Regions from separate parts of the Metabacillus sp. SLBN-84 genome, predicted to be linked through region 2. Evidence: riboswitches for the same ligand, from Rfam matches in the RefSeq annotation. Region 2 holds a riboswitch; each other region holds the start of a gene.
The links. A riboswitch is a leader RNA that binds a small molecule or an ion and turns the genes downstream of it on or off. The one in region 2 is predicted to bind cobalamin.
Positions count from the first base shown of each region.

Region 1: it holds a riboswitch for cobalamin, as region 2 does, so the genes downstream of both, RKD52_RS08690 (DUF4430 domain-containing protein) here and metE (5-methyltetrahydropteroyltriglutamate--homocysteine S-methyltransferase) in region 2, are expected to answer to the same signal.
Region 3: it holds a riboswitch for cobalamin, as region 2 does, so the genes downstream of both, RKD52_RS11620 (cob(I)yrinic acid a,c-diamide adenosyltransferase) here and metE (5-methyltetrahydropteroyltriglutamate--homocysteine S-methyltransferase) in region 2, are expected to answer to the same signal.

Region 1 is NZ_JBRJIP010000001.1:1,714,832-1,724,763, reverse strand. It holds gene RKD52_RS08710 (GerMN domain-containing protein) at 1-1,068, opposite strand, end outside; gene sigX (RNA polymerase sigma factor SigX) at 1,065-1,601, opposite strand; gene RKD52_RS08700 (cob(I)yrinic acid a,c-diamide adenosyltransferase) at 1,719-2,297, opposite strand; gene RKD52_RS08695 (ECF transporter S component) at 2,378-2,893, opposite strand; gene RKD52_RS08690 (DUF4430 domain-containing protein) at 2,906-3,319, opposite strand; cobalamin riboswitch at 3,470-3,661, opposite strand; gene RKD52_RS08685 (ATP-binding protein) at 3,739-5,544, opposite strand; gene RKD52_RS08680 (response regulator transcription factor) at 5,541-6,263, opposite strand; gene ccsB (c-type cytochrome biogenesis protein CcsB) at 6,374-7,549, opposite strand; gene resB (cytochrome c biogenesis protein ResB) at 7,570-9,195, opposite strand; gene resA (thiol-disulfide oxidoreductase ResA) at 9,212-9,736, opposite strand; gene rluB (23S rRNA pseudouridine(2605) synthase RluB) at 9,837-9,932, opposite strand, start outside.
Region 2 is NZ_JBRJIP010000001.1:2,125,802-2,135,733, forward strand. It holds gene RKD52_RS10940 (DeoR/GlpR family DNA-binding transcription regulator) at 1-511, shown strand, start outside; gene RKD52_RS10945 (Cof-type HAD-IIB family hydrolase) at 508-1,374, shown strand; gene RKD52_RS10950 (ATP-binding protein) at 1,813-3,060, opposite strand; gene RKD52_RS10955 (GNAT family N-acetyltransferase) at 3,181-3,960, shown strand; cobalamin riboswitch at 4,031-4,221, shown strand; gene metE (5-methyltetrahydropteroyltriglutamate--homocysteine S-methyltransferase) at 4,369-6,633, shown strand; gene RKD52_RS10965 (peptide MFS transporter) at 6,677-8,170, opposite strand; gene RKD52_RS10970 (TetR family transcriptional regulator) at 8,606-9,217, shown strand; gene RKD52_RS10975 (3D domain-containing protein) at 9,290-9,932, opposite strand, start outside.
Region 3 is NZ_JBRJIP010000001.1:2,266,042-2,275,973, reverse strand. It holds gene RKD52_RS11640 (FecCD family ABC transporter permease) at 1-876, opposite strand, end outside; gene RKD52_RS11635 (ABC transporter substrate-binding protein) at 839-1,813, opposite strand; gene cobT (nicotinate-nucleotide--dimethylbenzimidazole phosphoribosyltransferase) at 1,844-2,893, opposite strand; gene RKD52_RS11625 (cobyric acid synthase) at 2,898-4,415, opposite strand; gene RKD52_RS11620 (cob(I)yrinic acid a,c-diamide adenosyltransferase) at 4,399-4,941, opposite strand; cobalamin riboswitch at 5,070-5,251, opposite strand; gene RKD52_RS11615 (Dph6-related ATP pyrophosphatase) at 5,297-5,983, opposite strand; gene RKD52_RS11610 (M20 family metallo-hydrolase) at 6,069-7,319, opposite strand; gene RKD52_RS11605 (hypothetical protein) at 7,521-7,793, shown strand; gene RKD52_RS11600 (cupredoxin domain-containing protein) at 7,903-8,352, shown strand; gene RKD52_RS11595 (VCBS repeat-containing protein) at 8,738-9,691, opposite strand; gene RKD52_RS11590 (NAD(P)/FAD-dependent oxidoreductase) at 9,789-9,932, shown strand, end outside.

The DNA.
Region 1 (9,932 bases), 410 kb from region 2:
AATTCTGCCGGCTTCGATTCCTTCGAATTTTACACTCTCGTAGCCGAAATCTTTAGCGGTCATCAATATCGCTTCGAGCATCAGTGTGTCTGTTTCGTTATCATCAATTGTTGAGGCGTCTGTAAATTCAATGGTTACTCTATTATCTGATTCTATTATTTCATCGATGACAACTGTTTCTTCGATCACCGGTTTTAACCCGAGTGTTCCTTTTTCCTTCATAGCCGTCAGGGCATCTGTCAGCTTGTTAAAGGATAGAAGGGAAGGCGCCAGGAGTTTAGGTGAGTCAAGGCTCTCCTGATACAGGAAATAGGCTTTCTTTTTGAACTTTGTGAATGTCAGCTTATCCTGATAGCCATACGCTCCGATTTCCGCTCCCTTTTCACTGCCGGTGAAATAGTCAGCCTGCAAGGCATCCTGCCAGCGGAAAGATTCTTCAAGTCCCTCGGTAAAGAGTCTGTTTTCCGTTTCTGAGCTGGAAGCAGCATATGCATTGCCTTTTATATCAACAGACATCCGGTCTTCTCCTGTCTCATACGAGAGCTTTGTTCCTGATAGCGGAGAAGGACTCAGTCCAGCGCTCCCCGGGTCAAATGAAGACAACGCCGTTTCAAAAAGAGTCATGTAGGAGTCAGAGGAATCGAACTGAAAGCTGAGCGGTATCGTGTTTTGAACCTGAAGATCGGGATAGGCAACCGTTACAATTGTCTGATTGCCCTTTGTCCTTGCTACAAATGACTTTTTCTCAGTCTCTGGTGAAGACTTTGCTTCTAATTTCATGTCTGCGTTCTCTTTCGGCGTCTGGCCGCTTTCGGCTGCTTTATCCGCACTGTCTTCAAATTTGCTTTCACTCATTTGGAAGTTCTGAAGGAAAAAGGGTGAAAGGATTAAAAGAATAAAAAAGGCGGCAAAGCTTGCAAGAGCCGGCGTTTTCCACTGAACTTGCTTTTTGTGCATACGTTCCTGCAAACGGGTGTAAATTTGCTGCTGCGAGCGCCGGTCTTTGATATCCGGCATTGCTTGAAGTTTGTCTGTAATCTGCTCATCGTTCCATTTTGATTGATTCATCCCTTTACTATTCCCTCCTTCCTGATCGAGTGTTCAGACAATTTATTTTTCAGAGCTTTCAGCGCTCTGTGCTGGGTCGTTTTCACTTTGCTTTCCGTAAATCCCAGGGCTGCTGCGGTATCCGCAATGGACATTCCCTGAATATACCTTAAGATAATGACAGCCTTCTGATCGACTGTGCATGCATCAAGCGTCCGGTAAACCATCTGCATCTCTTCATTTAAGGCAGCGATTTCCTCCGGAAGCGGCTGCTGATCCCGTATTTGCTCACGGTCCCAGTCAAACGCTTCAAAGATGCGCTGTTTGAGTGTTTTCTGTTTGCGGAAATAATCGATGGCAACATGTCTTGCAATGGAGAGGATCCAGGTTTTTTCACTGCTCCGTCCTTCAAAACTGCTGTGTGATTTCAATATTCGTATATACACTTCCTGAACGAGGTCCTCGGCCTGTTCACGATTCTTCACCATATAAAACAAGAACTGGAAAAGATCGCTGTGATATTTTTCATAAATTCTTTGAAAGGCCTCTTCCATGAACGAACCTCCAATCAATACATTAGTCGGAATGAAGAATAAAAAGTTACACATCTTTTACTATATCGGGATTGAATAAAAAAAGGAAGGCAGTTTCCGCCTTCCTTTTCAAAGAAATTATGACTCTTTCTTTTTAGTAAATACGATAGCACTTCTTTCATACTCCACATCTTTTGAACCGAGTCTGGCATTTGCCGCTCTCGCTGCCGCAAAGAAATAATCGGAAAGTCTGTTCATGTACGTTAAAACATGCTCATTGATTTCCGTTTCTTTTTTGAGCGAAACAATACACCGCTCAGCCCTTCTTGCTACGGTCCTTGCCACATGGATGGCAGCAGCAGCCTCTGTCCCTCCTGGAAGAATGAACCGCTCGAGCGGAGGGGATTCTGCAGTGTACGCATCAATGCGCGTTTCCAGAAACTCAATCATGTCAGGTGTTGTTTTATAGGGATGCTTTTGTTTGCCGTGGATGACAGCAAGATCGCTTCCGCAGTCAAAAAGTTCATGCTGGATTTTTTCAAATTCCTGTTTCATGTCTTTTAGGTTTTCATCGTTCATCCATGTCATGGCAAGACCGGTAAAAGAGTTTACCTCATCGATTGTTCCGTAGGCTTCTACCCTCAGATCATCCTTATCGACCCGGCCTCCAATAATGCTTGTTTTCCCTTTATCGCCGGTTCTAGTATACAAATTCATATTCAGCAGCTCCTGTCCTTTGTTCTCAGACTGTCTTGCCTAAGCTAAAAAGAAAGTCTCTCTCTTATTCTGCCATTATTTTATTGAAGTGTAACGCCATAATCGTTTTTATAGAGATAATACTGAAACGTTTTTTGCATGACCGGGTACAGCACGAGAAAGAAAATGCCGTTTCCTGCTGCATGCATCGTATCAAACGGGATTCCTGCAAGATAGTAGGCAAGTCCATTTTCTGTCAGGACAAACATATTCAGAGAAACGATGAATCCAAAAAGATATCCCGCAAGAACGGCTGCCGGGGTAAAAACGAGAAGTCTGTTTCTTTTAACCGCTTTTCCAAGCAGGCCGAAGATTAGAGCCAAGGTCCCCCAGGCAAGCATCTGCCAGATTGTCCACATGCCCATGCCAAGTAAAAGGTTGCTGAGAAAACAGCCCAGGACGGCGACAATCATTCCATTTACCGGACCGAGAAGGATGGCGGTTATAAGTATGACAGCTGTCATCGGCTGCACATTCGGAATGAACTGAAAAGTCAGCCTGCCTACAACGGACAAGGCAATAAGCAAAGACAGAAGACTGATTCTTCTCGTTGTCATTGTTTCTCACACTTATTCATAATTCCGCAGATCAAATTCAATCTTATCGCCGTCTTTCAGCTTAATGTCATTTGCTCCTGTCATGGCATCTTCCCCATTCACAATTAAATGCCAGTACGTTTTGTCGGATTCACTCGCCTTAATGCCGTCGATTCCGCTGATAAAGCCGCCTGACTCTTCTACTTCAAACTGGCTCTTCATTGCATCCATAAGGCTCTGGCCTTCTTCAAAAACTACTTCTTTCGATTCTACTTTCTCCGCCATCTCATTTTTAGTCAGCGTGACAGAGGCTTTCAGTTCCTCCGCCTGCTCTTCGCTTTCAGCAGCAGGTTTTGCTTCTTCTGTTTTATTTTCCTCTGCCGCATTTCCGCAGGCGCTCATCAGTGCAAGAAGAAGCACTGCGAGAAAGCTGTAAAATTTGTTCATGATCCATCTCTCCTCTTGTTGTTGTGTATGTATTGGAATAGCAAAAAGCCCATCTGTTAGAAGATGGGCTTTTAAAAACGGCATAGAAGAAACTGCAGGCACTGGTGCCATAACTGTGCCGTTTCTATGCTCAAATCCCCGAAGAATAGTAACGTTTGAAAGAACCCGGCAGGTCTACTGACTCGTGCTTCATCCTCAAGCCTGCACCTTCCCGTCTGAATCAGTCATTCTGACAGTGGTCTAAAAGCAGGTATTGTCTGCACTTACAGTTGCGGGGACAGTTCAGGCATCTCACCTGATTCCCTATTAAGCAAAGTTTGCACCAGTTTCTTTTCGTATTCACTTTTATATCCAGCTTTTATTGTACCTAAAACGACATGCGGCATCAACAGGTGTTTCGTATGAAACAAGAATATTCGTCACATTCTATCAGGAAAAACGTTTTTTCGAGGCAGATAGAAACTGAATGTGGTTCCTTCATTTACTTTGCTGTGCACATTAATCGAACCTGAATGAGCATCGACAATGTTCTTGGCAATCGCAAGACCAAGGCCTGTTCCGGAGCGGCCTCTCGTCCTCGCCTTATCTGCTTTATAGAAGCGTTCAAAAACAAACGGCAGATCTTCTTCGACAATTCCTGTGCCTGTATCCTTCACATCAACCTTTATCCCGGCCGCAACGGACTGCACGGCCATTTCGACTGTACCGCCCTCAAGAGTATGCCTGATTGCGTTATCCACTAGATTCGTCAGAACCTGTTCAATTTTATCCGGATCCAGAACAAACTCAGGTTCGTCGAGTGCAAAACTGGAGGTGAGCGTAATATCTTTTTCCCTCGCAAGTCCCTGGAACTTGCGGTTGATTTTTTCAATAAATTCATAAATGGAAATGCTCTCAAGATTGAGGGTGATATGCCCCGCTTCCATCCGGGCAAGATCGAGCAGGTCATTGACAAGCCGGCCCATTCTGAGCGATTCATCGTAAATAACCTGGGCAATCTCTTTTTTCTCCTCATCCGAGCTTGCAATATCGTCCACAATTGCTTCAGAATACCCCTGGAGCATGGCAATCGGCGTTCTCAGTTCATGGCTGACGTTTGCGATAAAGTCTTTGCGCAATTTATCAAGGCGGCGCTCTTCTGTCATGTCCCGAAGCACGGCTACCGCCCCCCGGACGTAAGACTGATTGTAAAGAGGGCTCATGACAAGCACCCAGCTTCTTCCCTGAAGAGTTACTTCAACGATATGCTCTCTTTCTGTATTGACAACCCGCTGGAACAATTCTTTTGCTTCCGGAGGAATTTCTTCCCCCTCGTTTATCTGCATTTTTTGTTCATAGTACCATGACTGCAGGAAGCGTTCCGCAGGGGGATTGGTCACAAGAATGGTTCCATCAATATTAAGTGTGATAACTCCGTCTGCCATACTGCTCAGAATGCTCGTTAAGTGCTCTTTCTCCTGATTAAGAGCGTTGATGTTAAACTTCAGCTGTCTCCCCATCTGATTGAACGCAATGGCGAGCTCACCGATTTCATCGTGGCTCAAAATAGGAACTTTTGTATCAAAATTGCCGCGTGTCAGCTCTTGTGTCGCCTCTCTCATTTTTCTCAATGGATAGGTAATTCTAGTAGACAGGAAGAAGGCAAAAACCGTTGTCAGAATGATGGCTATACCTGCTGCAAGAAGAATATATTTTGTCGTGTGCTCGGTCGTCTTTTGAACGGCCTGCAGGGACTGTGACATAAAAACGGCTCCGTCTTTGCCGTCGCTTGTTTTATAGGGAACACCGACTACAAGCACTTCCTCCTTGTTTCCGGAGTTTTTTTGCTGTTCTTCAGGCAGCCGGGTGAGCTTGCTTACATTTTTCTGATCCTGAAACACCTTTGACAGCTCTCTGTCAGCGCGGATGTCCTCCATGCTGAAGGTTGGTGTGTTATCATACTTTTTTGGTGAAAACCAGTATTCATTTACGTTCTCGGCTATCACAATGCTTGTCAGTTCATCCGCAAGCTCCCAGGTGATGGACCTTGCTAGCTCCTGGTCTTCATGGTTTTCCAAAATAACAGACACTTTATTGGCCAGCTGCGTCAGTTCATTTTCAGCTTCATCAACATGAAAGCTTTCAATAAACTGGAGCAGCAGAACGGTCAGGACAAACAAGACGAATGATACAAGAAGCAGAATGGTAAACCAAAGTTTACCGACTACGCTTTTCCAGAACATCATTCACTGCCTGCCTCAAACTTGTAGCCGACACCCCAGACCGTAACTATCATCGAGGCAGCATCGGGTGAAACTTTGCTGAGTTTCTCTCTAAGACGCTTAACATGTGTATCAACCGTTCTCAAGTCTCCGAAAAACTCATACTGCCACACTTCTTTCAAAAGCTTCTCACGGTCATACACTTTGTCAGGCGTTTTCGCAAGAAAATAAAGCAGCTCATACTCTTTAGGCGTTAAGCTGACTTCTTTTCCATCAGCAAGAACACGATGGGCATCATGGTCAATGGAAAGATGCGGGAAGACAATCACATTTTTGGCCTTTGTCTCTGTTTTAAGGAAAGAAGTCGTCGAAGAGCGTCTCAGCAGAGCTTTCACTCTCAAAACAACCTCTCTCGGGCTAAATGGCTTTACGATATAGTCATCCGTTCCGACCTCAAAGCCCTGAACTCTGTTCACTTCTTCCCCTTTTGCCGTCAGCATGATGATCGGGGTCGCTTTTTTCAGGCGCAGCTGTCTGCATACCTCAATGCCGTCAATGCCCGGCATCATTAAATCAAGCAGTATCAGATCATATTCTTCTGCAAGCGCCATTTCCAGCGCGTCGCTTCCGTTGTCGGCTTCTTCTATTTGATAATTTTCACGTTCAAGGTACATCTTCAGCAGTCTTCTGATCCTGTCTTCATCATCTACAACAAGTATTTTATAATTTGGATTGGTTTCCATTGTGCATTTTCCTCTCTTATTCGGAATCATAGGCACCGAAAGAATGATTACTTCCTATTTTACCAAAAAACCTTCACTTTATAGGAGTGAAGGCTCTTTTTAAACGTATTTTAAGCGTAAGAATGCAATCCGGCAATGACAAGGTTCACAAAAATCAAGTTAAACATGATAATAGCAAAACCGATTACAGCAAGCCAGGCTGATTTTTCTCCCTGCCAGCCTTTTGAAAGCCGCAGATGGAGATATGCCGCATAAAACAGCCACGTAATCAGTGCCCAGACCTCTTTTGGATCCCAGCCCCAAAAACGGGTCCATGCAATCTGCGCCCAGATCATGGCGAAAATCAGCGCGCCTAATGTGAATACCGGAAAACCGATTGTCACAGAACGGTAGCCAATTTCATCGACAAGGTCCAGATTGACGTTTTTCGTCAGCGGCTGCAAAAAGGCGGATATCCGCTTTCTTAAAATCAGGCGCAGCGCACCGTACAGCAGCAATCCTGTTCCAAGCGACCAGATCACTGTATTCAGTTTTCGTGCTGAAATCAGGGCCGGAACTTCAACAGCAGCTTCCATTTTTCCTTCTGTCAGCAGTTCGCCTTTATGGGGACCTACTAAAGCAGGAAGGTTATAGACCATTTCTGCTTCCTGTTCGTTCTTATCCGTCCACTTATAAACAGCCTCATAATCCATGAATCTGAATGTGCTGGTAATCGCTATAAACGCAATCGTGGCAACAAGCGCATACATGACCGCTTCAAGCCAGAATGTCTTTTTGGATCTCACGGACTGATCGACTGTACGAATCAGATAAATGACTCCCGCAATAAAACTGATCGCAAGGATTGCCTGTCCAAGAGCTGCAGTGGTCACATGGATGTGAAGCCAGCTGCTCTGCAAAGCCGGAATCAGGGGAGATATGTCTGTTGGAAACATGCTTGCATAGGCAATCAGAAGTAAAGCAACAGGTAGTGTAAACAATCCAAGAACCGATACTTTATAAATAAAATAGAGGACAATAAATGCCAGAACAAGCATCATGCCGAAAAACGTTGTAAACTCAAAAAGATTGCTGACAGGAGCATGCCCGGAAGCCATCCATCTTGTGATAAAATAGCCGGTCTGTGCTGCAAACCCGGCGATTGTTACCCCAATGCCTGCAGCCGCCCATTTCGTGGGCTTTTTATATTCTTTTCTCTTGTCGCGGATTGCTCCTGCAAAAAGAAAGGTTGCAGCCAGGTATAGAAAGAATGCTGCAAATAGCAAATTACTGCTTAAAGCCGCCACACCTTTTCCTCCTCATCGCTTTATTTCTCATCTGACTGGTCAGCCGGCTTTTCAATCACTGTTCCTTCAAGCACAGCTTCCATTTCCTTTTTAATACCGTACCAGTTTTTATTGGTATGGCCTGCAAGGAGAATGGCATCCCCGTTCCGCCTGATCCAAATGCGGCGGTGATTCCAGTACATGCCCTGAGTGACACCGATCATGAAAATGGCTCCGCCAAGTCCAAGGAACCAGAGGGTATTGTCTTTTCTTACCGTAAGAGCAGAAAGGTTTTTCGTTTCGACTCCTTCAAACTTCATCTTCATCTGATTATCCTCATTAGGCTCAATCGTCTGCTGAATCGCAACAAAACTCGTTTCGCCCTCAGGTTTATCAGGAGAAATCATTTTAAAAACAAATGCCGGGTTATCCGGTATTCTTGTTTTCGTTGCCGGCTCTCCCTCGCTGTTGAAATAAAAATCAGGAAGGTAGCTTGCGACTTCAACTTTATAGCCATTTCCAAGGTCGTACTGTTTTTTCGGATCCAGCAGATCAATGGCAAGCTCACCGTAGCTTTCTTCCGTCTCTTTGTCTATCAGACTGAATTTCATCTTGTTTAATTCGTTCAGTTTGAAGTCAACTTGATAAAGAGCATACGAATCATGCTTTAACGGCTGATTTACTTTAATCTGCTCATCCTTTACTTTCTCAAGCTCAGGATCTGCGCCAACGAGCGCTTCCCCTTTTCGTTCAAATAAGGTGACGTTTGTCTGATAGTTTTTGGCTACACTGCCGTCTCCTACTCTAGTAATCGCGTTTTCAAATACTTCATCTTCGCTTTCTTTCTGGTAGGTTTCCATAATGAACTGATCGCTTTTCAGAAAATACTTGCCGTCTGTTCCAGGGATGACCTTTGTTTCTCCTTCGCGGATCCACAAGACATCATCCACATACATGCCCGGCACGAACCTGAGCATTGCTCCAAACAAAAAGATGATCAGACCGATGTGGTTGACATAGGGTCCCCATCTTGAAAAACGGTTTTTTTCAGCCAGAAGGCTGCCGTTCTCTTCTCTGACATGATAGCGTTTTCTCTCAAGCTTTTCTTTCACCATTTTCAGCTGCGCATCTGCGTCTGTGACAGACGGTGTCTCGCTGAACAGTCGCTGTCTTCTCATAAAACTTTCATGGCGTGTGACGCCCTGCTTTTTCAGCGCCCTGTAAAGCGGTACGAATCTGTCAAGGCTTGCAATGACAAGCGAAGCTGCCAGTGCCCCGATCAGGACGATATACCACCACGAGCTGAAAAGTTCATGAAATCCAAGCTGATAATAAAGCTGGCCGATTACGCCGTATTCTTCCCGGTAGAAATCTTTAGGCGTCACATTCGGCGGTATGTACATCACTTGAGGAAGAATGGTGCCGATCGCTGACGCTATTAAAATCAGGACGATAATCCAAATCCCGACTTTTACGGAAGAAAAGAAATTCCAGATCTTGTCGACCGGGGTTCTTTTATAGGTCTGGGACCGTCTTGCACTGCCGTCATACTTCATATCAAGCAGCTTGCTTCCGTTCTCCTTTTCCTGAATAGGACGGCCGCAGGATTCGCAGAGAACCGTTCCATGCGGATTGCTGTGGCCGCATAAGCATTTCACTTCATTCATGATGAAAACTCCCCGTTTACGGCTTGATTGATTCCATATAATCCCTGACCATCCGCTCATTCATCTGGCCAGTGATAATTTCTTTCACTACTCCATTTTTGTCAATGAGAAATGTAGTCGGAAGCGGGACAACTCCATATGCCTCAAGCACCTGTGAGTCTTTATCAAGGACTACGGGAAAAGATAAATCATATGTTTCCATAAAGCTCTGCACGGCAACGTTTGATTCTTCAATGTTCACTGCGAGAATTTCAACGCCCTGGTCTGAATAATAATCATACTGGTTCTGCATATAGGGCATCTCGCGTTTGCACGGCTCGCACCATGTTCCCCAGAAATTCAGAAAAACACCTTTTCCTTTGTAATCAGAAAGCTGGTGCTTTTCCCCTTTCAGGTCTGTTAATACGAAATCAGGCGCCTCGCTGCCAACCTTCACCTTTTCTTTGCTTGAGAAAAAATTTGTGTATAACGTATATCCCAGCGCCCCGGCAAGCAGGGCGAGGATAATGGATCTCATGATCAGACGTCTTTTTTTCTTCATTGAAAACTCTCCCATATCCTCATACATTTCAACTCATTATATCACTGTTTTTTTGGAACATTTTCCTGATAATTTGAAGTTTATGTGAAAATTAAGGCGCTTACTTTCCAAATTTGGCAAGGGATCTGAGCTGTTTCACCTCATGCGGGGAAAGCTCGCGGGCATCGCCTGTTTTCAGTCCCTTCAGGTCAAGGAA
Region 2 (9,932 bases):
AAGCCTCATCCGGGAAGGAGACCGGATTATCCTTGACGCTTCCACTACTGTTCAGGCGTGCGCAGAATATATGGATGTCACGAATGCAGCTGTTATTACAAACTCAATCAATCAGGCAGATATTCTTTCAACAAAGCCCGGGATTCAAATTCATCTGCTTGGAGGAGAACTGCAGAAGGAGCACCGTTTTCTGTACGGATCATCTGTCGTTGAAAAACTTTCTAAATATCATGTGGATAAAGTATTTATTGGGGTCGTCGGCATTTCTGAAAGAGGCTTGTCTATAGCCCACGAGGAGGATGGAATGGTAAAGAGGAAGATGATCAGCCAGGCAAATCAGGTGATTGCCCTTGCCGATCATTCAAAGCTTGGAGTGACCGATTTTTTCCTCTATGCCGATCTGCATGAGATCGACCTTCTGATTACAGACAAAGAGCCGGATAAATCGTTTAGAGATCTGCTTGATAAAAACAATGTAGAGCTGCTTGTAGCAGAGGAGGAAACAACATGACAAAATTAATTGCGATTGACCTTGACGGTACACTTCTGAACAGTGAAAACAAAGTAAGTGCGGAAAATCTGAATGCGCTGAAAAAAGCGCAGGAAGAAGGGATAGAAGTGGTCATTGCAACAGGGAGAGCCCATTTTGATGTGATGGAAATTTTCAAAACGGCGAATGTGAAAACCTGGGTGATTGCTGCGAACGGCGCGACGATCCACCAGCCGGACGGAACCCTGTTTCATTCCCAGCCTATGGAAAAGGAATTGGCTGCAGAAGCATTGCAGTTTCTTGAAGAAAACGGCTATTACTACGAAGTTTTCGGAAATAAAGCGATCTTCACCCCGCAGCATGGAAGGGAGCTGCTGTCGATTGAAATAGACCGGATCAAAAGTGCAAATCCAGAAGCTGACCGCACAAAGCTTCTTCATGCTGCTTCCAAACAGTACAGCCAGTCGGGGTTTGTCTTTATTGAGAATTGCAAAGAAATTTTATATGAAGACATTTATAATATCCTTGCCTTTTCATTCCACCAGGAGAAGCTCGATGCTGGATGGGAGAGGTTTAAAGACCGTGAAAACCTCACCTTGGTCACGTCGGCAGACCATAACTTTGAACTTGAACATAAACTGGCCTCAAAAGGCATTGCTCTGAAGAAACTCGCCGGCCATTTAGGGATTGACCTTGCAAAAACCGCTGCAATTGGGGACAGCATGAATGATCAGTCGATGCTTGAGGCAGCAGGTAAAAGCATTGCTATGGGCAATGCGCGGCCTGAAATTAAAGCAATCTGTTCAGATATCACCCTCACGAATGATCAGGACGGAGTAGAGCTTGCAATTCGCCGGATATTGGCTAGACAAACGGTGAAATAAAAAGGGTCTTCATAGGATATAAGAAAAAGGAGTTCTTCAGGGAAGTGAAGAGCTCCTTTTCTAATTAAGCATAAAAACATGCTGAGGTATCTCATACTTGAACATTAGCCACCTGAATATGGTTTATATTTCTAAATTAAAGGGCATAAATTACTATTCTTCATAAGGGAGGAAAGTAGGGTGAGAGACCATCAGCTGCTGGCTTTAATTATTCAAAAGGAACAGGCCGCTTTGGAAGTTTTGTATGCCAGGTATGAAAAAATTCTTCTCAGAATCATTTATTCAGCAACCGACAATGCTGATGCGGCTGAACGAATACTCACAGACCTTTTTAGGGAAATATGGCAGTCTCCCCAGACATTTACCAGATCTCCGTTCGTCTCAACGGCTCTTATACAAGCCTGTAAAAGATTGCTGTACAGTTGCGACGGCAGGAAATCAGGCTGACAGAGAAGGAAGGTAGATTTGAAAAACAGACCCTTGACCAGGACCGCTTTTCACTTTGATGTACCCGTTCATCGAATGGACAATGCTGTAGGTTACCATCATCCCAAGACCTGTACCGTTTGATTTTGTTGAAAAGTAAGGTTCACCAAGACGCAGCACCTGATCCTCAGTCATGCCCTTTCCATGGTCTGTTATTGTGACTTTTACATATGAACCTTCTTTTTGCGTAGAAATATGAACCTGTCCTCCGTTGCTGTATGACTCAATGCTGTTTTTCAGCATGTTGATAAAGGATTGCTTTAACTTGAGGGAATCCCCGAGAACATACAGCTCTTCTTTGCTGAAATCTTCCTCTAACTGTACATTTTCCATCTGAGCGAGGGGTGTCAGTACATTCATGCAGTTCTTTAGTTCACTGTGTATAGAAATTGGGTGCTGATGCTCAGCCTCCGGTCTTGCAAAGGTTAAATAATCTTTAATGATATTTGTAGCACGGTCCAGTTCATCTAATGAGATTTTAATGTATTCGTCTCTTTTCTCCCTGCTGATTTCATCATCTCTGAGCAGCTGAAGAAAACCCTTTGTTGTTGTCAGGGGATTGCGCACTTCATGTGAAATGCTTGCTGCAAGATGGCTGACAACTTCCAGCTTTTCTGCTTTAATGACCCTTTTCAGCAGATGAAAATTCTGAATGATCGTTTCAAACAAAATCGTTCCAATAACCGCTGCAAAAATATGAAAGATGATCAGTTCCACATAATGCGACGGATGAAAAGCCGTTTTATACATCATCTCAATTTGGATAATGGAGAACAGCAGAGAGACCAGAACTAATGCAGCTACTAGACAGAGCTTTATTCTAAGCCTGCTTTTCAGATAATATGAAGACAGCATCGGGACTAACAGAACAAGTATTCCTGCCATGACAATTGTCGGATATATGCCGCTGCCGCCAATTATCACCCTTGTTCCGACTGTGACGATAAATAAAAAGATTCCAAGTGGGTATCCTCCATACAAAAGCCCCATAACATATGGAATTCGCCTGAAATCAAAGAAAAATTCTCCATCAATCATAAAGGGATACTGCATGCTGAAGACAATGGCAAGCGCAGGAAGAAGGGCAAACAGCCGCTTTTTCATTTTCTTGTTCGTTTCTTTTCTCATATACAATAATTGAATGATGAGAAGCGGAGACAAAACGAGCAAAAGATTTAACAATACATCCTTCATTTCCATGGGCACACACCTAATTCTCCAAATAGTGAAATTTCCTCTCTATTAAAATATATATCAAACGGAAAGAAAATGTTAGAATATTCTAATAGACTGGCTAAAATTTTTCCCGGGAGATGAGAAATGGCGATAAAGTTGCTGAAACAAGACCAGCTTCCACAGGCTGCCGCTTTTTTAGATAAAGATTATGATGTACACGCTTTGATTGCGGAGGATCTTAAAGATGAACAAATCCGGGTTTACGGTCAGTATTCAAGTGCTGAATTAACGGCTTTGCTTATCGTTTATCCTGAAAAAATATACTTCTGCAGTTCCGTCATTCCTCCGGATATTGAAGCTATTATTCCTTTCATTCAGGAAACCGGCATAAGGAGAATTTTTGGGAAACGAGAACTTATTGAGACATTTAAAAAGATTGTCAAAACCGAGATTGAAAGTGACTCTGTTATGATGAAATACGATAATAAAGCAGCCGGCAGCGTATCCGGCGAAGTCTGCAAGATCACAAGTCTTGAAGAATGCCGCAGACTATATCATCTGTTCATGCAGGTGGAAGAATATAAAATGGCTGGTCCAACTGAAGCTTTTTTTGCCGGTGAACAGTATGAAAGCATCCTCTCTGGAAAGCTTAGTGTGTATTACGTCGAGGAAAATGGCACGATGGCAGCAACTGCAGGAATTTATACAGAACACGAAAAGACTGCTGTTATTGCCGGCGTAGCCACTCCGCCAATATTCAGAAGAAAGGGATATGCATCAAAAGTCATAGAGAGAATCTGCCGTGATTACGGAACTGAAAGAGAGCTCTATTTATTTTACAATAATCCGGATGCAGAAAACCTTTATAAAAAGCTTGGATTTTATGAGACTGCCAAATGGAAAGTGATCGGAATTTCTTTCTGAATAATAAGAAATGTCTTGCAAGATTGAGAAACATCAGCTATTGTTAAAAACAATCACAAAAATATTCTGAATATGTTGACAAGCGATGGGTGCTGACGCGTTTACGCGGAAGCTTAAAAGGGAAGCCGGTGAAAATCCGGTGCGGTCGCGCCACTGTAATGGGGAGCATTCTGCACAAAGCCACTGTTCTGAAATGGAATGGGAAGGCAGCAGCATGCAGTGAACCAGAGCCAGGAGACCTGCCTTTCGTATGCACTTTAAGCCTACGCGCAATAGGGAGGGTGATGCGGTATGTTGAAACCTTTGTTGTGTCTCAACTCTAGTTAGCTGTGTCCATTAAACTCTCTTTTAAAAAGGAGAGTTTTTTTGCGTTTAGAGCTGAGAAACTATGAAAACGGGGGAACCGCAATGAAAATTAGAAATTCAAACCTTGGCTATCCGAGAATCGGCGAAAAAAGAGAATGGAAAAAGCTTCTTGAGGCGTTTTGGAGAGGAGATCTGACGGAGCAGGAGTTTCATTTGGATATGAAGAAAATCAGGCTCTCTCATTTGGTGAAACAGCGTGAGGCGGGGATTGACCTTGTGCCGGTCGGCGACTTCAGCTATTACGATCATGTACTTGATACGGCTGTTATGTTCGGCCTGATCCCGGAAAGATTCAGGGATCAGGACCCCTCATCACTTGAGACGTATTTTGCGATTGCCAGGGGCAGCAAAGACAAAGTCGCATCAGAGATGACAAAATGGTTTAACACAAACTACCATTACATCGTGCCTGAGCTTGACGGAACAGAGCCTCGCCTTATCCACAACCGCTTGCTTGAGCTATATAAAGAAGCAAGGGATGAGGCCGGGATTACGGGGAAACCGGTACTTATCGGGCCGCTTACTCTCACAGCCCTTTCAAAAGGAGAAAAGAAAGAAGAAATTCTTGAAAAACTCATCCCTTTATATGTTCAGGTTTTCAAGGAGCTTGAAGAAGAAGGAGCAGAGTGGATACAAATAGACGAACCAATTTTCGTTACATCAGCAGCGGATGCTGCCTTTATGAAAAAAACGAAGAAAATCTATGAAGCAATAAAAGAAGGCTTAGGCAGGGTAAAACTTCTGCTGCAAACCTACTTTGAATGTCCTGAACAATATGAACAGCTCATTCAGCTGCCTGTTGACGGCATAGGCCTGGATTTTGTTCATGACAGCGGCAAAACGCTGGAGCATTTGAGTGCATTCGGTTTTCCAAAGGACAAGGTGCTTGCGGCAGGAGTCATCGACGGTCGCAATATCTGGAAGGCAGAGCTTCAGAAAACAGTCAAACTGGTAAACCGAATTCTGGATGAGGTCGGAAGAGACCGGCTGATTCTTCAGCCTTCATGCAGTCTTATTCATGTGCCTGTAACAGCAGAGAGTGAAGGGAAGCTGCATCCCCTTGTTAAAAACGCACTGGCATTTGCAGATGAAAAGCTCCATGAAAACACCCTGCTGACAAAATTTTTAAATTTTGAAGAAGAGACCCTTTCAGCCTATGATAAGGGGATAGCAGATCTTGAGGCTTCAGACTTGAGAAACCGGCATTCTGTACATGCTTCTTATGATGAGTACAGCACTGTCAGAGTTGGAGCAGTTCAAAGAAAAGAGGCGCAGCAAAGAAAATTCAGCCTTCCGCTGCTTCCGACGACAACCATCGGAAGTTTTCCTCAAACGAAAGAAGTGCGTGCTGCAAGGCTGAAGTATAAAAAAGGAACTCTCTCAGAAGAGGACTATTATCAGTTTATTGAAGGTGAAATAAAAAAGTGGATTGATATCCAGGAAAACCTGGGGCTTGATGTCCTCGTTCACGGTGAGTTCGAGCGGACAGACATGGTCGAATATTTCGGTGAAAAGCTTGGAGGGATGACTGTCACCTCAAATGGGTGGGTGCAGTCATACGGTTCACGCTGCGTAAGGCCTCCTCTCATTTACGGGGACGTGTTTTTTAAGGAGCCGATGACATTAAAAGAAACCCTTTTTGCCCAAAAGCTGACTGACAAGCCTGTAAAAGGAATGCTGACCGGACCGGTTACAATCGTAAATTGGTCTTTTGTAAGATCTGACGTACCTGGAGCAGCCGTGTTAAATCAGCTCTCTCTCGCCGTGAGAGAAGAGGTTGAGGCATTAGAGAGCGCAGGAATCGGCATGATCCAGGTAGATGAACCCGCGCTTAGAGAAGGTCTTCCGCTTAAACAGGAAAAGAAGAAACAGTATTTGGACGAGGCCGTCACTGCTTTTAAAAGGTCAACAGCTTCTGTGAAACCTGAGACGCAAATCCATACACATATGTGTTATTCAAGCTTTGAAGACATGATCGAAGCAATTGATGCACTTGATGCAGATGTCATTTCCATTGAGACTTCAAGAAGCCACGGGGAACTGATTCGTTCTTTTGAAACATTCTCCTACAGTAAGGGAATTGGCCTCGGCGTATATGATATTCACAGTCCGCGCATCCCTTCAGAAAAGGAAATGATCCGAAATATTGAAAGGGCACTGCAGGTGCTCGATTCTGCCCAATTTTGGGTGAATCCTGACTGCGGCCTCAAAACAAGAGGGGAAAAAGAGGCCGTTGAGGCATTGAAGATTATGGTGAGAGCTGCGAAGGTCTGCAGAGAGAAAGCCGTTCAAGAGACAACCGTTTAATGAAAAAAGCCTGTCCAGTTTAAGGACAGGCTTTTTCTGCGTATTATCTTACACCTTTCATGTACGCTTGAATCTTTGGTGAAAGAATCAGCATGATTGCCCCTAAAAGAATGGCGAGTCCGCCGATAATTCCGAAGTAGGCAATTTCGGTTTCAGGTGTGTAATATTTTACGATTTGTGCGTTGATTGCTTGAGCCGATGCATTTGTCAGAAACCATAAACTCATGGTCTGCGCTGAGAAAGCAGCCGGAGCAAGCTTGGTTGTTGCTGATAATCCTACTGGGGACAGGCAAAGCTCTCCAAGAACAACAAGGAAGAAGCTGAGCACAAGCCACATTGGGTGAACAAGTGTATCTGTGCCGTTTGTATAAGCTGGAATAATCATGACCAGGAATGATAACCCGGCGAAGAAAAGTCCAAAAGCAAACTTTTTGGATGTCGACGGCTGACGGTTTCCAAGCTTAATCCAAAGCCACGCAAAAATCGGAGCCAATAGAACAACAAACAGCGGATTCAGCGACTGGAACCAGGATGACTGAATTTCAAAGTTTCCGAACGTCAGCTGTGTGCGTTTATCAGCATAAGCACCAAGAATGGTTGCACCCTGTTCCTGGATTGCCCAGAACATCATAGCAGCAATAAACAGAGGAATATATGCGATCAGGCGTGATCGCTCAACATCTGTTGATTTCGGGCTGCGGTACATCACAATAAAGTATGCTGCAGGAATCAAAATACCAAGAATACTGATCAAGAATGTAAAGCGGTCAATCGTCAGGTAACCTGTAGAAATGGATACAGCACCTAAAACAAGAATGACGGCAAGTCCAATCGCCAATCTGCCGAAAACGCTTTTTCTTTCAGCTGGAGTAAGCGGATTTGGAACACCCGTTCCGGCAAGTCCAAGGTTTTTCTTTTTCGTAAGCATGAACACAACAAGTCCAAGGAACATACCGACTGCTGCTACTCCGAATCCAAGGTGGAAATTGTATTTCTGTCCGAGAGTACCAACGATAAGCGGTGCAAGCAGACCGCCAAGGTTGATTCCCATGTAGAAAATACTGAAACCGGAATCGCGTCGGTTATCTTCTTTGCTGTAGAGATCACCCACAATATTCGAAATATTCGGCTTAAGCAAACCTGTTCCGATTACGATAAAGAACATAGAAACAAAAAATGCCGGAATGCTTCCTGGCAGAGCAAGAATAATATGGCCAAGCATAATGAGAACGCCGCCGTAAAAAACGGTTCTCGTATTGCCGAGCAACCGGTCGGAAATCCATCCTCCGATGATTCCAGACATATAAACCAATGATCCATAAATGGACATGATCGAAAGGGCAGTCGGCTGATCAAGACCCAGGCCGCCGTCTTTCATCGAGTAGTACATATAATACAGAAGTATTGCTCTCATCCCGTAGTAGGAAAAACGCTCCCAGAATTCTGTGAAGAAAAGGGTGAATAATCCTTTAGGATGACCGAAAAAACCTTTTTGCGGTACACTTTGTACAATTTTGTCTTTGTCAAGTGATGACATGTTACAAGAAGCCTCCTTTTTACCATGTATAATAATACTACTATTAAAATTGAATTGTCAAAAAAAATCGGCAAAATTGCTATTTATACTATTTTTCTGAAATAACTTAACATTCATGTCATTTGCGACAATTTTTTGTTTCATATAAAAATTGCGTAATCCTTCTATCATGTGAATATATGCACAAAACTCCAGTGGATTGCAGCGGAAGGAACTTGACTCCTGCGGGATGAAGAGGGCACTGAAGATCCCGCAAGTGCAGCGAGGAAGCTTCAGGCACTCCCCGCGGAAAGCAACGGGTAAAGTGCAAAAACAACAAATCTTGCGGAAGTAATAGTTAAAAAGATGCAATGACAAAAACAATCAAAAGAAGACAGAAAACTACTTTACAAACCGTCGGTCTGTTTTTATGATGAGTAAAGGGGGTGTCGGAAAATGAAGCAATTTGAAAGAAGATTACGCTCTGAAAAAGCTCTGCTCCATGCCGCATCAGAGCTTATAGACGAAGTCGGCTGCTCAAAAACGACTTTGTCCATGATTATGAACAGGACAGGCTTGTCCAAGGGGGCAATCTACCATTACATAAAAAGCAAAGATGATCTTCTGGCGATGGTGCTGGAGGAAAAAATACAAGAAACAAATGAAACCTTTTTAAAAAGAATGGGCAGCAGCGGGGAGGATATGATGGATCCGGCAAATGTCCTGGCTGAAAGTTTTTCTGCGATGAACGATCCCTCGGGCATTGTCAATCAGATTTTGCTGTACTTTACTGGACGGAACGACACTAAGACAGCACGGAATGCACTAAGAGCATTTGATCATTATATGGTAGAATTCTCAAGGTTCTGGATTCTGTCCGGACAAAAAAACGGCGTTATCTCTTCAGGAGTGGACGCCGGTCAGACAGCGGAGGTCCTTGTGGTCATGGCATCCGGTTTGAGAATGAGAAATATACACGGCGGCTCAGACTATGTATTTGAATTCGAACAGTTTCATGCCATGATGAAAAGGCTGTTTAAAGGGGAACCTGTTCTTGTCCATAAATAGAATGAGTATAATAATTTGCTATTTAAATAGAATATTTATAACACAAAAAAGAGAACCCGCGGGTTCTCTTTTTTAATTGAGAATTTCAATTTTTACCGTTTTACGGCCCCATTTGCGTGCTTCAGCACTGTTAGGCATCAGTACATCAATTTTATGATTTTTGATGGCGCCGCCTGTATCGCCTGCGATGGCTACCCCGTATCCTTCCACCCAGACTTTGCTGCCAAGCGGAATGATTTTCGGATCAACTGCAATCAGCTTCATATTGGCATTTTCTTTAATGTTAATGCCGATTGCCGTGAAGTCGCTTGCAGTATCTTCATGACTGTAAGCAGTAGCTGTAACATAGAAAACCTTGCTTTCATCCTGAACAGGCTTTTCCTGCACAGGTTTTTCAGCAGGCTTGGACACTGCCGGGACTGCTGCGGTCTGCTTCTTTGCCGGAGCAGCCTTTGCTGCTCTCGCTTTGCGCGCTTTCTCGGCTTCCGCACGTGCACTTGCTTCAGCTGCCTGTGCAGCCTCTTCTTTTTTCCGTTCTGCAAGGGCTTTAGCCGCACGTGCTTTTGCTGCATCCTGTTCTTTTTTAATGTTTGTCTCAATCGCTTTCACCTGTGACTGCAGGACGCTTTTTTCCTGCTCTGCAAGGGTTACCTCGGCTGAGATTTTTTCATATTCGCTTTTAAGTGAAGCCATTTGCGTCTGTCTTTGAAGGAGA
Region 3 (9,932 bases), 140 kb from region 2:
CCCTGCAAGCAGTCTCACGAGATGAGGAATGACAAGACCGACAAAGCTGATGGCTCCTGAAACCGCAACGGCGCTCCCTGTAAGAATCGACGCGGCTATTAGAATGATCGTTTTCTTCCTTTTTACATTCATTCCTGCAAACTGTGCAGACTGCTCACCAAGTGCCAGGTTGTTCAGCTCCCTGTAATGATAGAGGATCATCAGTGCGCCTATCACAAAAAAGGGGAAAATCAGCTGGACATGTCCCCATCCTCTCATAGAGACACTTCCCATGATCCAATAGAGAATTTGACTGATGTCCTCACGCGGAACGAGGGCAATCAGCAGTGAGATAAAGGCGCTGATAAAGGAAGAGACAATAATGCCCGCAAGGATAATCGTTTCATTCGTCAGCTTTCCGCTTGCCAGCTGTGTGAGAGCAAAAACAATGAGCAGGGTAATCATTCCGAAAAGGACAGCGATTACCGGGAGCGTGTAACTGCCTAAGAATGTCAGCTGAATCTGGAAAAAGATAATGATAACTGCCCCAAGCGAAGCACCTGACGATACACCGATTGTATACGGATCTGCAAGCGGGTTCTGCAGCAGTCCCTGGAAAGCGGCTCCCGCCAAAGAAAGGGAGGCTCCAACAAAAAAGGCAAGCATCACCCTTGAAAACCTGATTTCCCAGATGATCATTTCTGTGCTCTGCTCCCCGTCATACAGCGGTACATGAAAGATCTTGCCGGCAAGAATAGTTAAAATATCAGGGACGGTTACTTGAACCGCCCCGGCCAAAACCCCTAACAGGATGCTGCATGCTGCAAAGCAGACAGCACCAATCATTAAGAGCCATTTTTTATTTTTTGAAGATGTCTGGATAGATAAGTCTGCCAAGCTCTTCAGCTCCATCCGCAAGACGCGGTCCCGGACGGGTAACCAGGTCACTGTTTACATCAAATACCTGTTTCGACTGTACGGCTTTAATGGAGTTCCACCCGCTTCTTGAAAGGACTTGCTCTGCAGGGTTTTCAACATAGTAGCCATACGTTGTGATAATGGTGTCCGGATTGCTGCTGACGATTTTCTCCTCATCCATTTTGACCCAGCCTTCTTCAGAAGCTGCAACGTTTTCTGCGCCGATCATTTCAAGCATTTCGTTCATGAAGGTTCCTTTGCCTGTCGTGTAGATTTCAGGCTGAGGCGACACTTCAATCCAGACGCGTTTTGGGTTTTTTACTTCTTTGGCTTTTTCTTTTATGGAAGCAACTTTCTCTTCCATGTCTTTTATGATCCTGTCTGCCTCGTCCAAAGTGTTTGTTGCTTTTCCAATCGTTCTGATCGCCGTGTAAACCTGATCAAATGAAGTCTGTGAACCAACGATAAAAACCTTTATGCCGGCAGCTTCAAACTGCTTGATGATTTCGCCGTGATTTTGTGCATGGTACTCCTGCAGAAAAGCAAGATCAGGCTGAAGGGCAATGATTTTTTCTGCATTCATGTCCTGAGCACCGACTTTTTCTTTTTGTGCAGCTTCTTTTGGGTAATTGTCATAATCGGATACTCCGGCAATTTCATCTTGAAGTCCGAGAGCGAAAAGGATTTCCGTCGTGCTTGGAAGCAGGGAGACGATTTTCTCCGGCTTTTCTTCAAGCGTTATTTCGTTTCCTGCATCATCTGTGACCGTAACTGGATAGGAGGCATCTTGTTTTTCAGCCTGTTCCGTCTGACCGCTAGCAGGCTTTGTTTGATCTCCCTGTGCACATCCTGTGAGGATTCCTGCAAGAAGCACCAGGATCAGGCTTATTCGGGTAAAATATGTAGTCGATTTCATAGATTTTTCCGCCTTTATTTGACTTTTTTCTTACCTATGTTCTTTTGAAACACCTGCTGCATCAAAGGTGGCCATTCCTTTTATCATGTCTGAAGCTGCCTGGACAAAAGGAAAGACAAGAACAGCTCCAGTCCCTTCCCCAAGCCGAAGACCCATTGATACAAGCGGTTTTTTTCCGAGTTTATTCAAAATCAGGAGATGACCGGGTTCAACGGATAAGTGGCCGGCAATCATATAGTCTTTTGCATGTTCACATATGTGTGCAGCTAAAAGGGCTGCTGTGGTGCATATAAAACCGTCCAGGAGCACAGGGATTCTGCGGTAAGCAGCATACAGCATGGCTCCTGTCATGGCGCCGATTTCAAATCCTCCAACCTTTGAAAGAACATCAATCGGGTCACTTGGATCCGGCCTGTGAAGCTCGAGCGCCCTGCGAATGATTTCGGACTTGAACGCAATTTGCTTCGACTTAATTCCTGTGCCTCTTCCAGTCAGATGTTCAGGATTGATTCCGGTAAGTGCAGCTGCTATGGCACTGCTTGACGTTGTGTTGCCAATGCCCATTTCACCGAGAATCAGCAACTTTGCACCCTTTTCAATGGTTTCTTCCGCAAGGGTCATTCCCATTTGAATGCTCCTTAGTGCATCTTTTCGCGACATAGCAGGTTCAGCTGCGAAATTTTTTGTGCCGTATCCGATTTTCTCCGCTCTGACACCGGGTATATCTGTTTTGACGCCTGCGTCAACGATTTCAAGAAACCCTTTTACACGTTTTGTGAACACATTAATCGCAGCTCCGCCCGTTAAGAAATTCCTGACCATTTGCCCTGTCACTTCCTGGGGATAAGCAGATATTCCTTCTTCAGCAACCCCGTGGTCGGCAGCAAAGACAATCACGCCTGGAGGGGAAATATCGGGTTTTACCTCTCCCGTCATTTCAGCCAGTTGAACAGCCAAACGCTCTATTTCTCCTAAACTGTTTACAGGTTTAGTCAGCGTTTGTATATAAGCTTCTGCCTCCTGTCCTTTCGCTTTGTTTACTGGTTTAATTGCATCAATAATCTGATAAACATCTATCATTTTTTCACCTCCTTTTCATGATTTCATAGATTTTATCTAAATCCAGTGCAGCTCTTACATGATCTGCAAGTCTGTCAAATTCTCTTTCTTTCAATTCGCGAAAGTAGAGCGAGCGCTCAATCGGCTGCAGCCCTTTCTTGCTGCGGAGCCTGTTCAAAAAGCGCCATCTGAATGCATCATTGTGAAACACATCGTGCAAGTAGGTTCCCATTGCGTTTTCTTTTGCGTACCCTTCACCGGTCCCTTTTTGGATTGAAAATGGTGATGGGTCATCAGACAGCAAAGTTTGTCCCATGTGTATCTCGTAACCTGAAAGAGAAAAACCCTCATATCCCGGGACGGCACAAGGTCCTTCCGTCTGAACGGTTTTCTTATCCGCATACAGGACAGTTGAAACAGGGAAAATGGCAAGCCCGTCCTGTTCTCTAATACCGGATTCAACGCCTTCTGGATCAGACAGTTTTTCTCCCATCATCTGATACCCGCCGCATATCCCCATGATTTGGGTGCCATTTTTGTAAGCAGACAGCACTCTGTCAAAAAGGCCGGTCCCCTTTAGAAATCGCAAATCTTCAGCTGTATTTTTACTGCCTGGAAGAATAATCAGATCCGGCCGGCCGAATTCTGATGCTTTTCGGACATACCGGATATTCACATCAGCTTCCAGTCTCAGAGGATCAATATCCGTAAAATTAGACAGTCTTGGGTATGCAAGAACTGCGACATCCAAATCTCCCTCAAGATTTGTGCCTCGGGAGTACTGATTGAGGACGAGGGAGTCTTCACCATCGATTTCAAGATCTGGTATATACGGGACAACACCAACAACGGGTATTCCCGTGTACTCCTCAAACCATTGGAGCCCCGGTTCAAGCAGGGTGAGATCTCCCCTGAATTTATTAATAACGACTCCGGCAACCCGTTTTCGGTCTTTTTCCTGAAGGAGCTGAAGCGTTCCGACAAGGCTTGCAAAAACACCCCCTCTATCAATGTCTCCCACTAGTAAAACAGGTGCATCAGCAATCTCTGCAACGCGCATGTTGACGAGCTCCCTGTTATTTAAATTAACTTCAGCAGGTGAACCCGCCCCTTCGATAACAACCGCGTCATAGTTCGTCAGCAGCTTGTGCAACGATTTTTTAATCGCTTCAAGTCCAAGTCTGAAAAAGTCTTCCCGGTAGACTGCGGCGTTCATGACAGCAAATGGTCTGCCGTGAAAAACCACCTGAGATTCCATCTCCCCTGAAGGTTTAATTAAAATTGGGTTCATATCCGTGTCAGCTTCAATTCCTGCTGCTTCTGCCTGAACTCCCTGGGCTCTGCCGATTTCTTTGCCGTCTTTAGTTATGTATGAGTTCAGTGCCATGTTCTGTGATTTAAAGGGAGCGGTTTTATACCCGTCCTGCTTGAAAATCCTGCACAGTGCGGTTGTCAGAATGCTTTTGCCCGCATCCGAATGAGTCCCCTGGATCATGAGTCTGAGCGCCTTTTTCTTCCCATTTTCTTTAATATTCAATTCCATATATGGCGTCGACACCTTCATCGTAATAATGCTTTTCAACATCGATCACAGAGACGAGATCAGCTATTTCCCTGATTTCTCTTTTGGCGTTTCTGCCTGTCAGGACAAGGTGGACATGAGGGGGACGGTTTTGAATGGTCAAAATGACGTCTTCAAGAGGAAGAACATCGTCCACAGGAAAGGTCTGAATGGCAAGGGCATTATTGATTTCGTCAAGAATGACAACATCGCTTTCCCCGCTCAGAATGGTTTCTTTCGCTGTTATCCAAGCCTGTTTTAAAGCTTCCCGGTGAATCTCAGGTGTTTTGGTCCAGGTAAATCCGGCACCGAGCTGCTGAATACTGACTCCGGGCAAAGCATTTAAAATTGTTCTCTCGCCGTATGTCCGCTCAGGAGATTTAATAAATTGCAGAATGGAAACGCTCATTTGTCTTCCGGCAGCCCGCACAGCAAGACCGATTGCAGCTGTCGTTTTTCCTTTTCCATTGCCTGTGTAGACAAGCACTCTTCCTTTTTCGTTTTTCATCGCCATACATCCATCTCCCATCTTTTTAACCAATATAAAAAGGCCCTGACTGAAGACAGTCAAGGCCTAAATAAGCATAGTGAAGTAACGCATACAGGGGTCCTGACTCGTTCTTCCCACCGAAAAACAAGCAAAAATCAATTAAAGCAGGTCTCCTGGCTTGCGCTTCATCTTAATACTGAGCCTTCCCGACATTAGAGTCAGTGGCGATTCAGTTCAATCTGCGCTTACAGTAGCGGGGGCTGCGCCGGATTTCCACCGGCTTCCCTATTATCCTGAGTATTCAGGCACTTTAAAAGAATCATATTTTTTGTTCATTGTAATCTATAAAACTGGAAAAGTCATCAAGATTTTTTTAATTTGTCGTTTTTTCTCTTAATTTGGTTTTTTCAAGCTCGAGTCTTTTTGTCGTTTCCAGTTGAAGAACGTTCCCGAACGTAATGTCGATTTTTTTTGTAAACAGTGGCCCGTCATAGACGAATGTATGGTATTCACCAGCCTCTCCCATCGGACAGATGTCTGTATTTAAGGCGCGGTCGATGAATGGCTGATTAACCTCCATTCCGAGCCAGGATGGATCGAGTTTGTCATCCCTTACTCTGATTACAGCGGCTTTATATCCGCTGTCTGCAAACTGCTGAAGTGCAAGTATAGCGTTCTCTTTTTCCATCCATAAAGGGTAAAGCGGTTCAAGACCTGCTTCGGCCGAAGCTTTTTCTCCCCACTCCCGGTGCTCGTCCAAATAAAGGTCGCCGAAAGCAATAGCTGTAAAGGAGTATTGCTCCTTCAACTCTTTCAGCGCACCGATAAAGTGATCCGTATAGCTTTCATAGGTGCATGATATAAAATGCACTGGTATTTCAAGAGCAAGACTTTGCTGTTTGATCGCATCTATTTTCTCTCCGTGCCCGAATGTTCTTCCTGTTTCAGCCGGAACCGTCGTTATAAGGCATGCGATTTCATGCCCCTCGGCTGCAAGTTTATGAAGGGCCATGCATCCGTCTTTCCCTCCGCTCCAGGATACAGCTGTTTTCTTTTTCAATTCCATCCACCATCCCATCAAGAGTATAGCCTTGATTATGATGGGTTCAGAATGTTTAGTCAAAAAGAAAAATAGACTGCTTTGGTTATTTCACTGCCATTTTTAAGGCTGTCCTGTACAGCAGCTCTGTTCCAAGCGAAATATCTTCCATCGTTGAATATTCTTTCGGATTATGGCTGATGCCGTCCTTGCAGCGGACAAAAATCATCCCGTAGTCACATTCATAAGACATCGCGAGCGCATCATGAAACGGTCCGCTCATCAGTTCAGGCGCATTCAGACCGATCTCTTTGCTCGCTGCCCTCATAATATCCATAATGTCTTCCGAGCAATAGCGCGGTTCACTGTTTGTGTCTTCAGATACGGTATATGTCAGTCCGTGATCCTCGCAGATCAGATGCAGCCGTTTTCTCAACTGATTTTCTATGATATTTCTCCTTTCCATTTGAATATCCCTGAGGTCCACTGTAAACATCACTTTTTCAGGTATGATGTTACGTGAATCAGGAAAAACCTTTAAGCTCCCGACGGTTCCGACAGTAGGTGCAGATGGATCTTCTGAAGCGAGATCATTCAGGGCAACGATGACCTTTGCCGCTCCCACTAAAGCATCCTGTCTCATATGCATGGGCACAGAACCGGCGTGGCCTGCAAAGCCTTCAAGCTCAACTGTCAGCCACAATGGGCCCGAGATGCCCGTTACAATGCCAATGGGTGCATCCTTCGCCTCAAGAACCGGTCCCTGTTCAATGTGCAGCTCAAGATAGGCTGAAATGCTTCCGGAGGCGTACTCTGACTCCTTAAAGCGCTCGGGATCACATCCGAATGAAAGCAGTGCATCCCTCCGTGTCATGCCGTTTTTATCTTTCCGGTCAAGTTCTCCTTCTTCAAGTTTGCCGAGAATCCCTCTCACACCAAATAACCCTTTATTAAAGCGTGCTCCCTCTTCATCACAAAAAGCAGCAACTTCGATTGGCATTTCGGGAATAAACGAGTTCTCCTGCAATGTCTGGACGGCTTCGATTGCCCCAAGAACACCGATGACTCCATCAAATCTTCCGCCATACGGCTGTGAATCAATATGGGACCCGAGCATAAGGACAGGTGCTTCAGCTCTTTTCCCCTCGAGTCTGCCGATCAGATTTCCAAAGTGATCAATCCGTGCTGTAAGGCCTGCTTCCTCCATCCAGCCTTTGACTGTTTCAACTGCAAGTTTATCTTCCTTTGACAAGGCAAGCCTCGAAACCCCGGTTTCGCCAATCTTTCCGATTTCAGCGAGTGTATGAATTCTTTCTTCTAATCGGGTTTTATTGATGGTCAGTGTCTGTTCAGGCATGTATGACCCTCCTGTAAAAGTGATAGAATATTCTGTCTTAATACTATAGGATATCAGAGCATTTTTCATTTTTCTAAATGTAAAAGGATTCCATTGAAGTTCTTACACTTTGTCCATTTCCCGCCGGTCTATTGTGCTTTTCAGATGAAACCGATAAACTAAAAGAGATAACCAATATCGGCCACTGGAGGTCTTTTTTTCATGAAAGCAAGGTATGAACTTGATAAAATGCAAATAACATTAAGCAATGTGACGCTGAGGCATTTTGCAGACAGTTATGTTCTGCTTAAAGCAGCAGATGATAATAAAAATGAAGTGACAATCAAACTCTCACACGAACAGGCTGATTTCCTCGAAGCTGAATTCAGAGAGCTGAACCGCAGGAGGAGAACATACTCTGAAGCTGATCGGGAAATGGATGAGGAAGAAGATGCATATAATTTGTTCTCACCTGAATTTTTAACAGAAGATTAACAAAAAGGATGTCTGCTGCGAGACATCCTTTTTTGCGCTTGAAAAACAGCAGACAAGTTTCCCCCGGACGGGCATATAGTATGGTAAATACTGCTCTGGGAGGGAAACTATGAAATTTATCGTCATAAAAAAGAAATGGATTGTGATTGCTGCTGTTTTGTTTGCTCTCATTGGTTCCGGAAGCTGGTTTTATCTGAATCAAGATGCAGCTGAGGTCCTTTCCGCACAGCATACAGATGAGAAGGCAGAAATCCATATGGTGACCGGAGAATTCACATCTAAAACAGATGACGGTCGAAAAATTGAAGCGTACCGTTTTGATCCAGGCTCCATTACGATTCAGAAAGGTGAAAACGTTACGTTGACCATCCACGGAGTAAATGGAGCGGAGCATCCCTTCAGGATCGAAGGAACAGACATAAAAGGCGTGGTCAAAAAAGGGGAAAAAGCGGTCATCCCTTTAAAATTTGATGAAGAAGGAACCTACCGTCTAATTTGTGATACGCACTCCCGCCATGGCCAGGGTGCACCGATGATTGCTTATATTGTTGTGGATTAATACTTTAAAAGAGAGCTGATAAAAATTCAGCTCTCTTTTTTTAGCTAAACGGCCGAGTCAGCTAAGTGCTGCGGTCATGCATGGCTGGTTTAGCAGCACAAATTAGCTTGCAGGACGTAACGTTAGTGCTGTAAAGGTGGTTTAACAACACAAACTCCGGTGCAGGAAGTCACGTAAGTGTTGTAAACATCGTTTAACAACAGAAACTCGGGTACAGAAAGGCATGTAAGTGGTGCAAAGCTGGTTTAACAGCACAAACTCCGGTGCAGGAAGTCACGTAAGTGTTGCAAACATCGTTTAACAACAGAAACTCGGGTACAGAAAGTCACGTAAGTGCTGCAATATTTATCTAACTGTCGTATCTTTACAGCCTGTTCCGCTTTTCTTATGTTTCTTCCCCAAACACAGCAATGCTCTGCCGGTCTGTTTTAAAAGATGTGCCATCCCATTTCAGAACATTCATCATGTACCCCAGACCATCAGCACTGTATCTGCCTGCAATGTTCTGATAGGTGTCCAGTTCGAAAATGCCGTCGCGTTCAAAGTCAACCGGGTACAGTCCCGAAAGCGGCGCGACCCACCCTTCAACAGGCTCTTTCAGTGTCCCGTCGCTGTTATAGATTTCGCTCAAATACTCTTTTCCTTTATACTGGAGATCGAGCAGGTATTTTTTCGGGGGATTTGCGCTTGTCACCCTTGCTTTAAACTGATCAAGGTAAGTAACGGTATAGGTGTTTGATTTGTTGAATGATTCATCATCAAATATCAGTTTATATTGTCCTTTTTCATAGGTGTATATATAAGCATAAATGAGGCCTCCGCTTCCTCCGGTATTAATGATGACGAGGATATCGTCTTTTTTATCTCCCGTAAAATCTCCTAAAAATACGGTCGGGTCATATCCTGCATTTTCTTTGAGCGGGATTTTCTCAACCTGCCCAGTTGCTCCGTTTCTAATCTGAAGAGTGATGTTCTGCAGAAATGGGCTGTCAGGAGTCTGTGATGCCGTCAAAAAAACGGTATCCTGTATGCCGTCTCCTGTGACATCCCCGACTGCCTCTGCAGCTACAAATCTTGCTTCTTCTTTGTAAAAGTCCATGAAATAGCGACTTTTTCCTTGAAAGTGACCTGCTGGAAACCAGCCTTGTGCTCCATGTTTCAATATGAGCACATAATCATCGTTTTGGAATCTGTAGGCTGCTGCCACCTCCAGAGCATGATCGCCATCAAAATCAGCAGCGAGCACCGCCTTGCGCATCGCAGGTTCTGTTATTTCAAGCACATAAGCACCTGCAGGCAAAAATGGTGAAATAATCGCAGTATAGTCAGCTTGATACATGCTGCACCCCGCTTTCATCAGATTTGATACTTTATCCTATGCTCTTTTATAATGAGATAGGTACATAAGTGGAATTGACGCAAAGGATGAGATACATATGAAGAAAATTGCTGTGATCGGGGCCGGCATTTTGGGTGCTTCCGCAGCTTATCATTTATCAAAACTTGGAGCGCAGGTGACCGTGATTGACCGCAAAGACGCAGGTCAGGCGACAGACGCAGCGGCCGGCATTGTCTGCCCC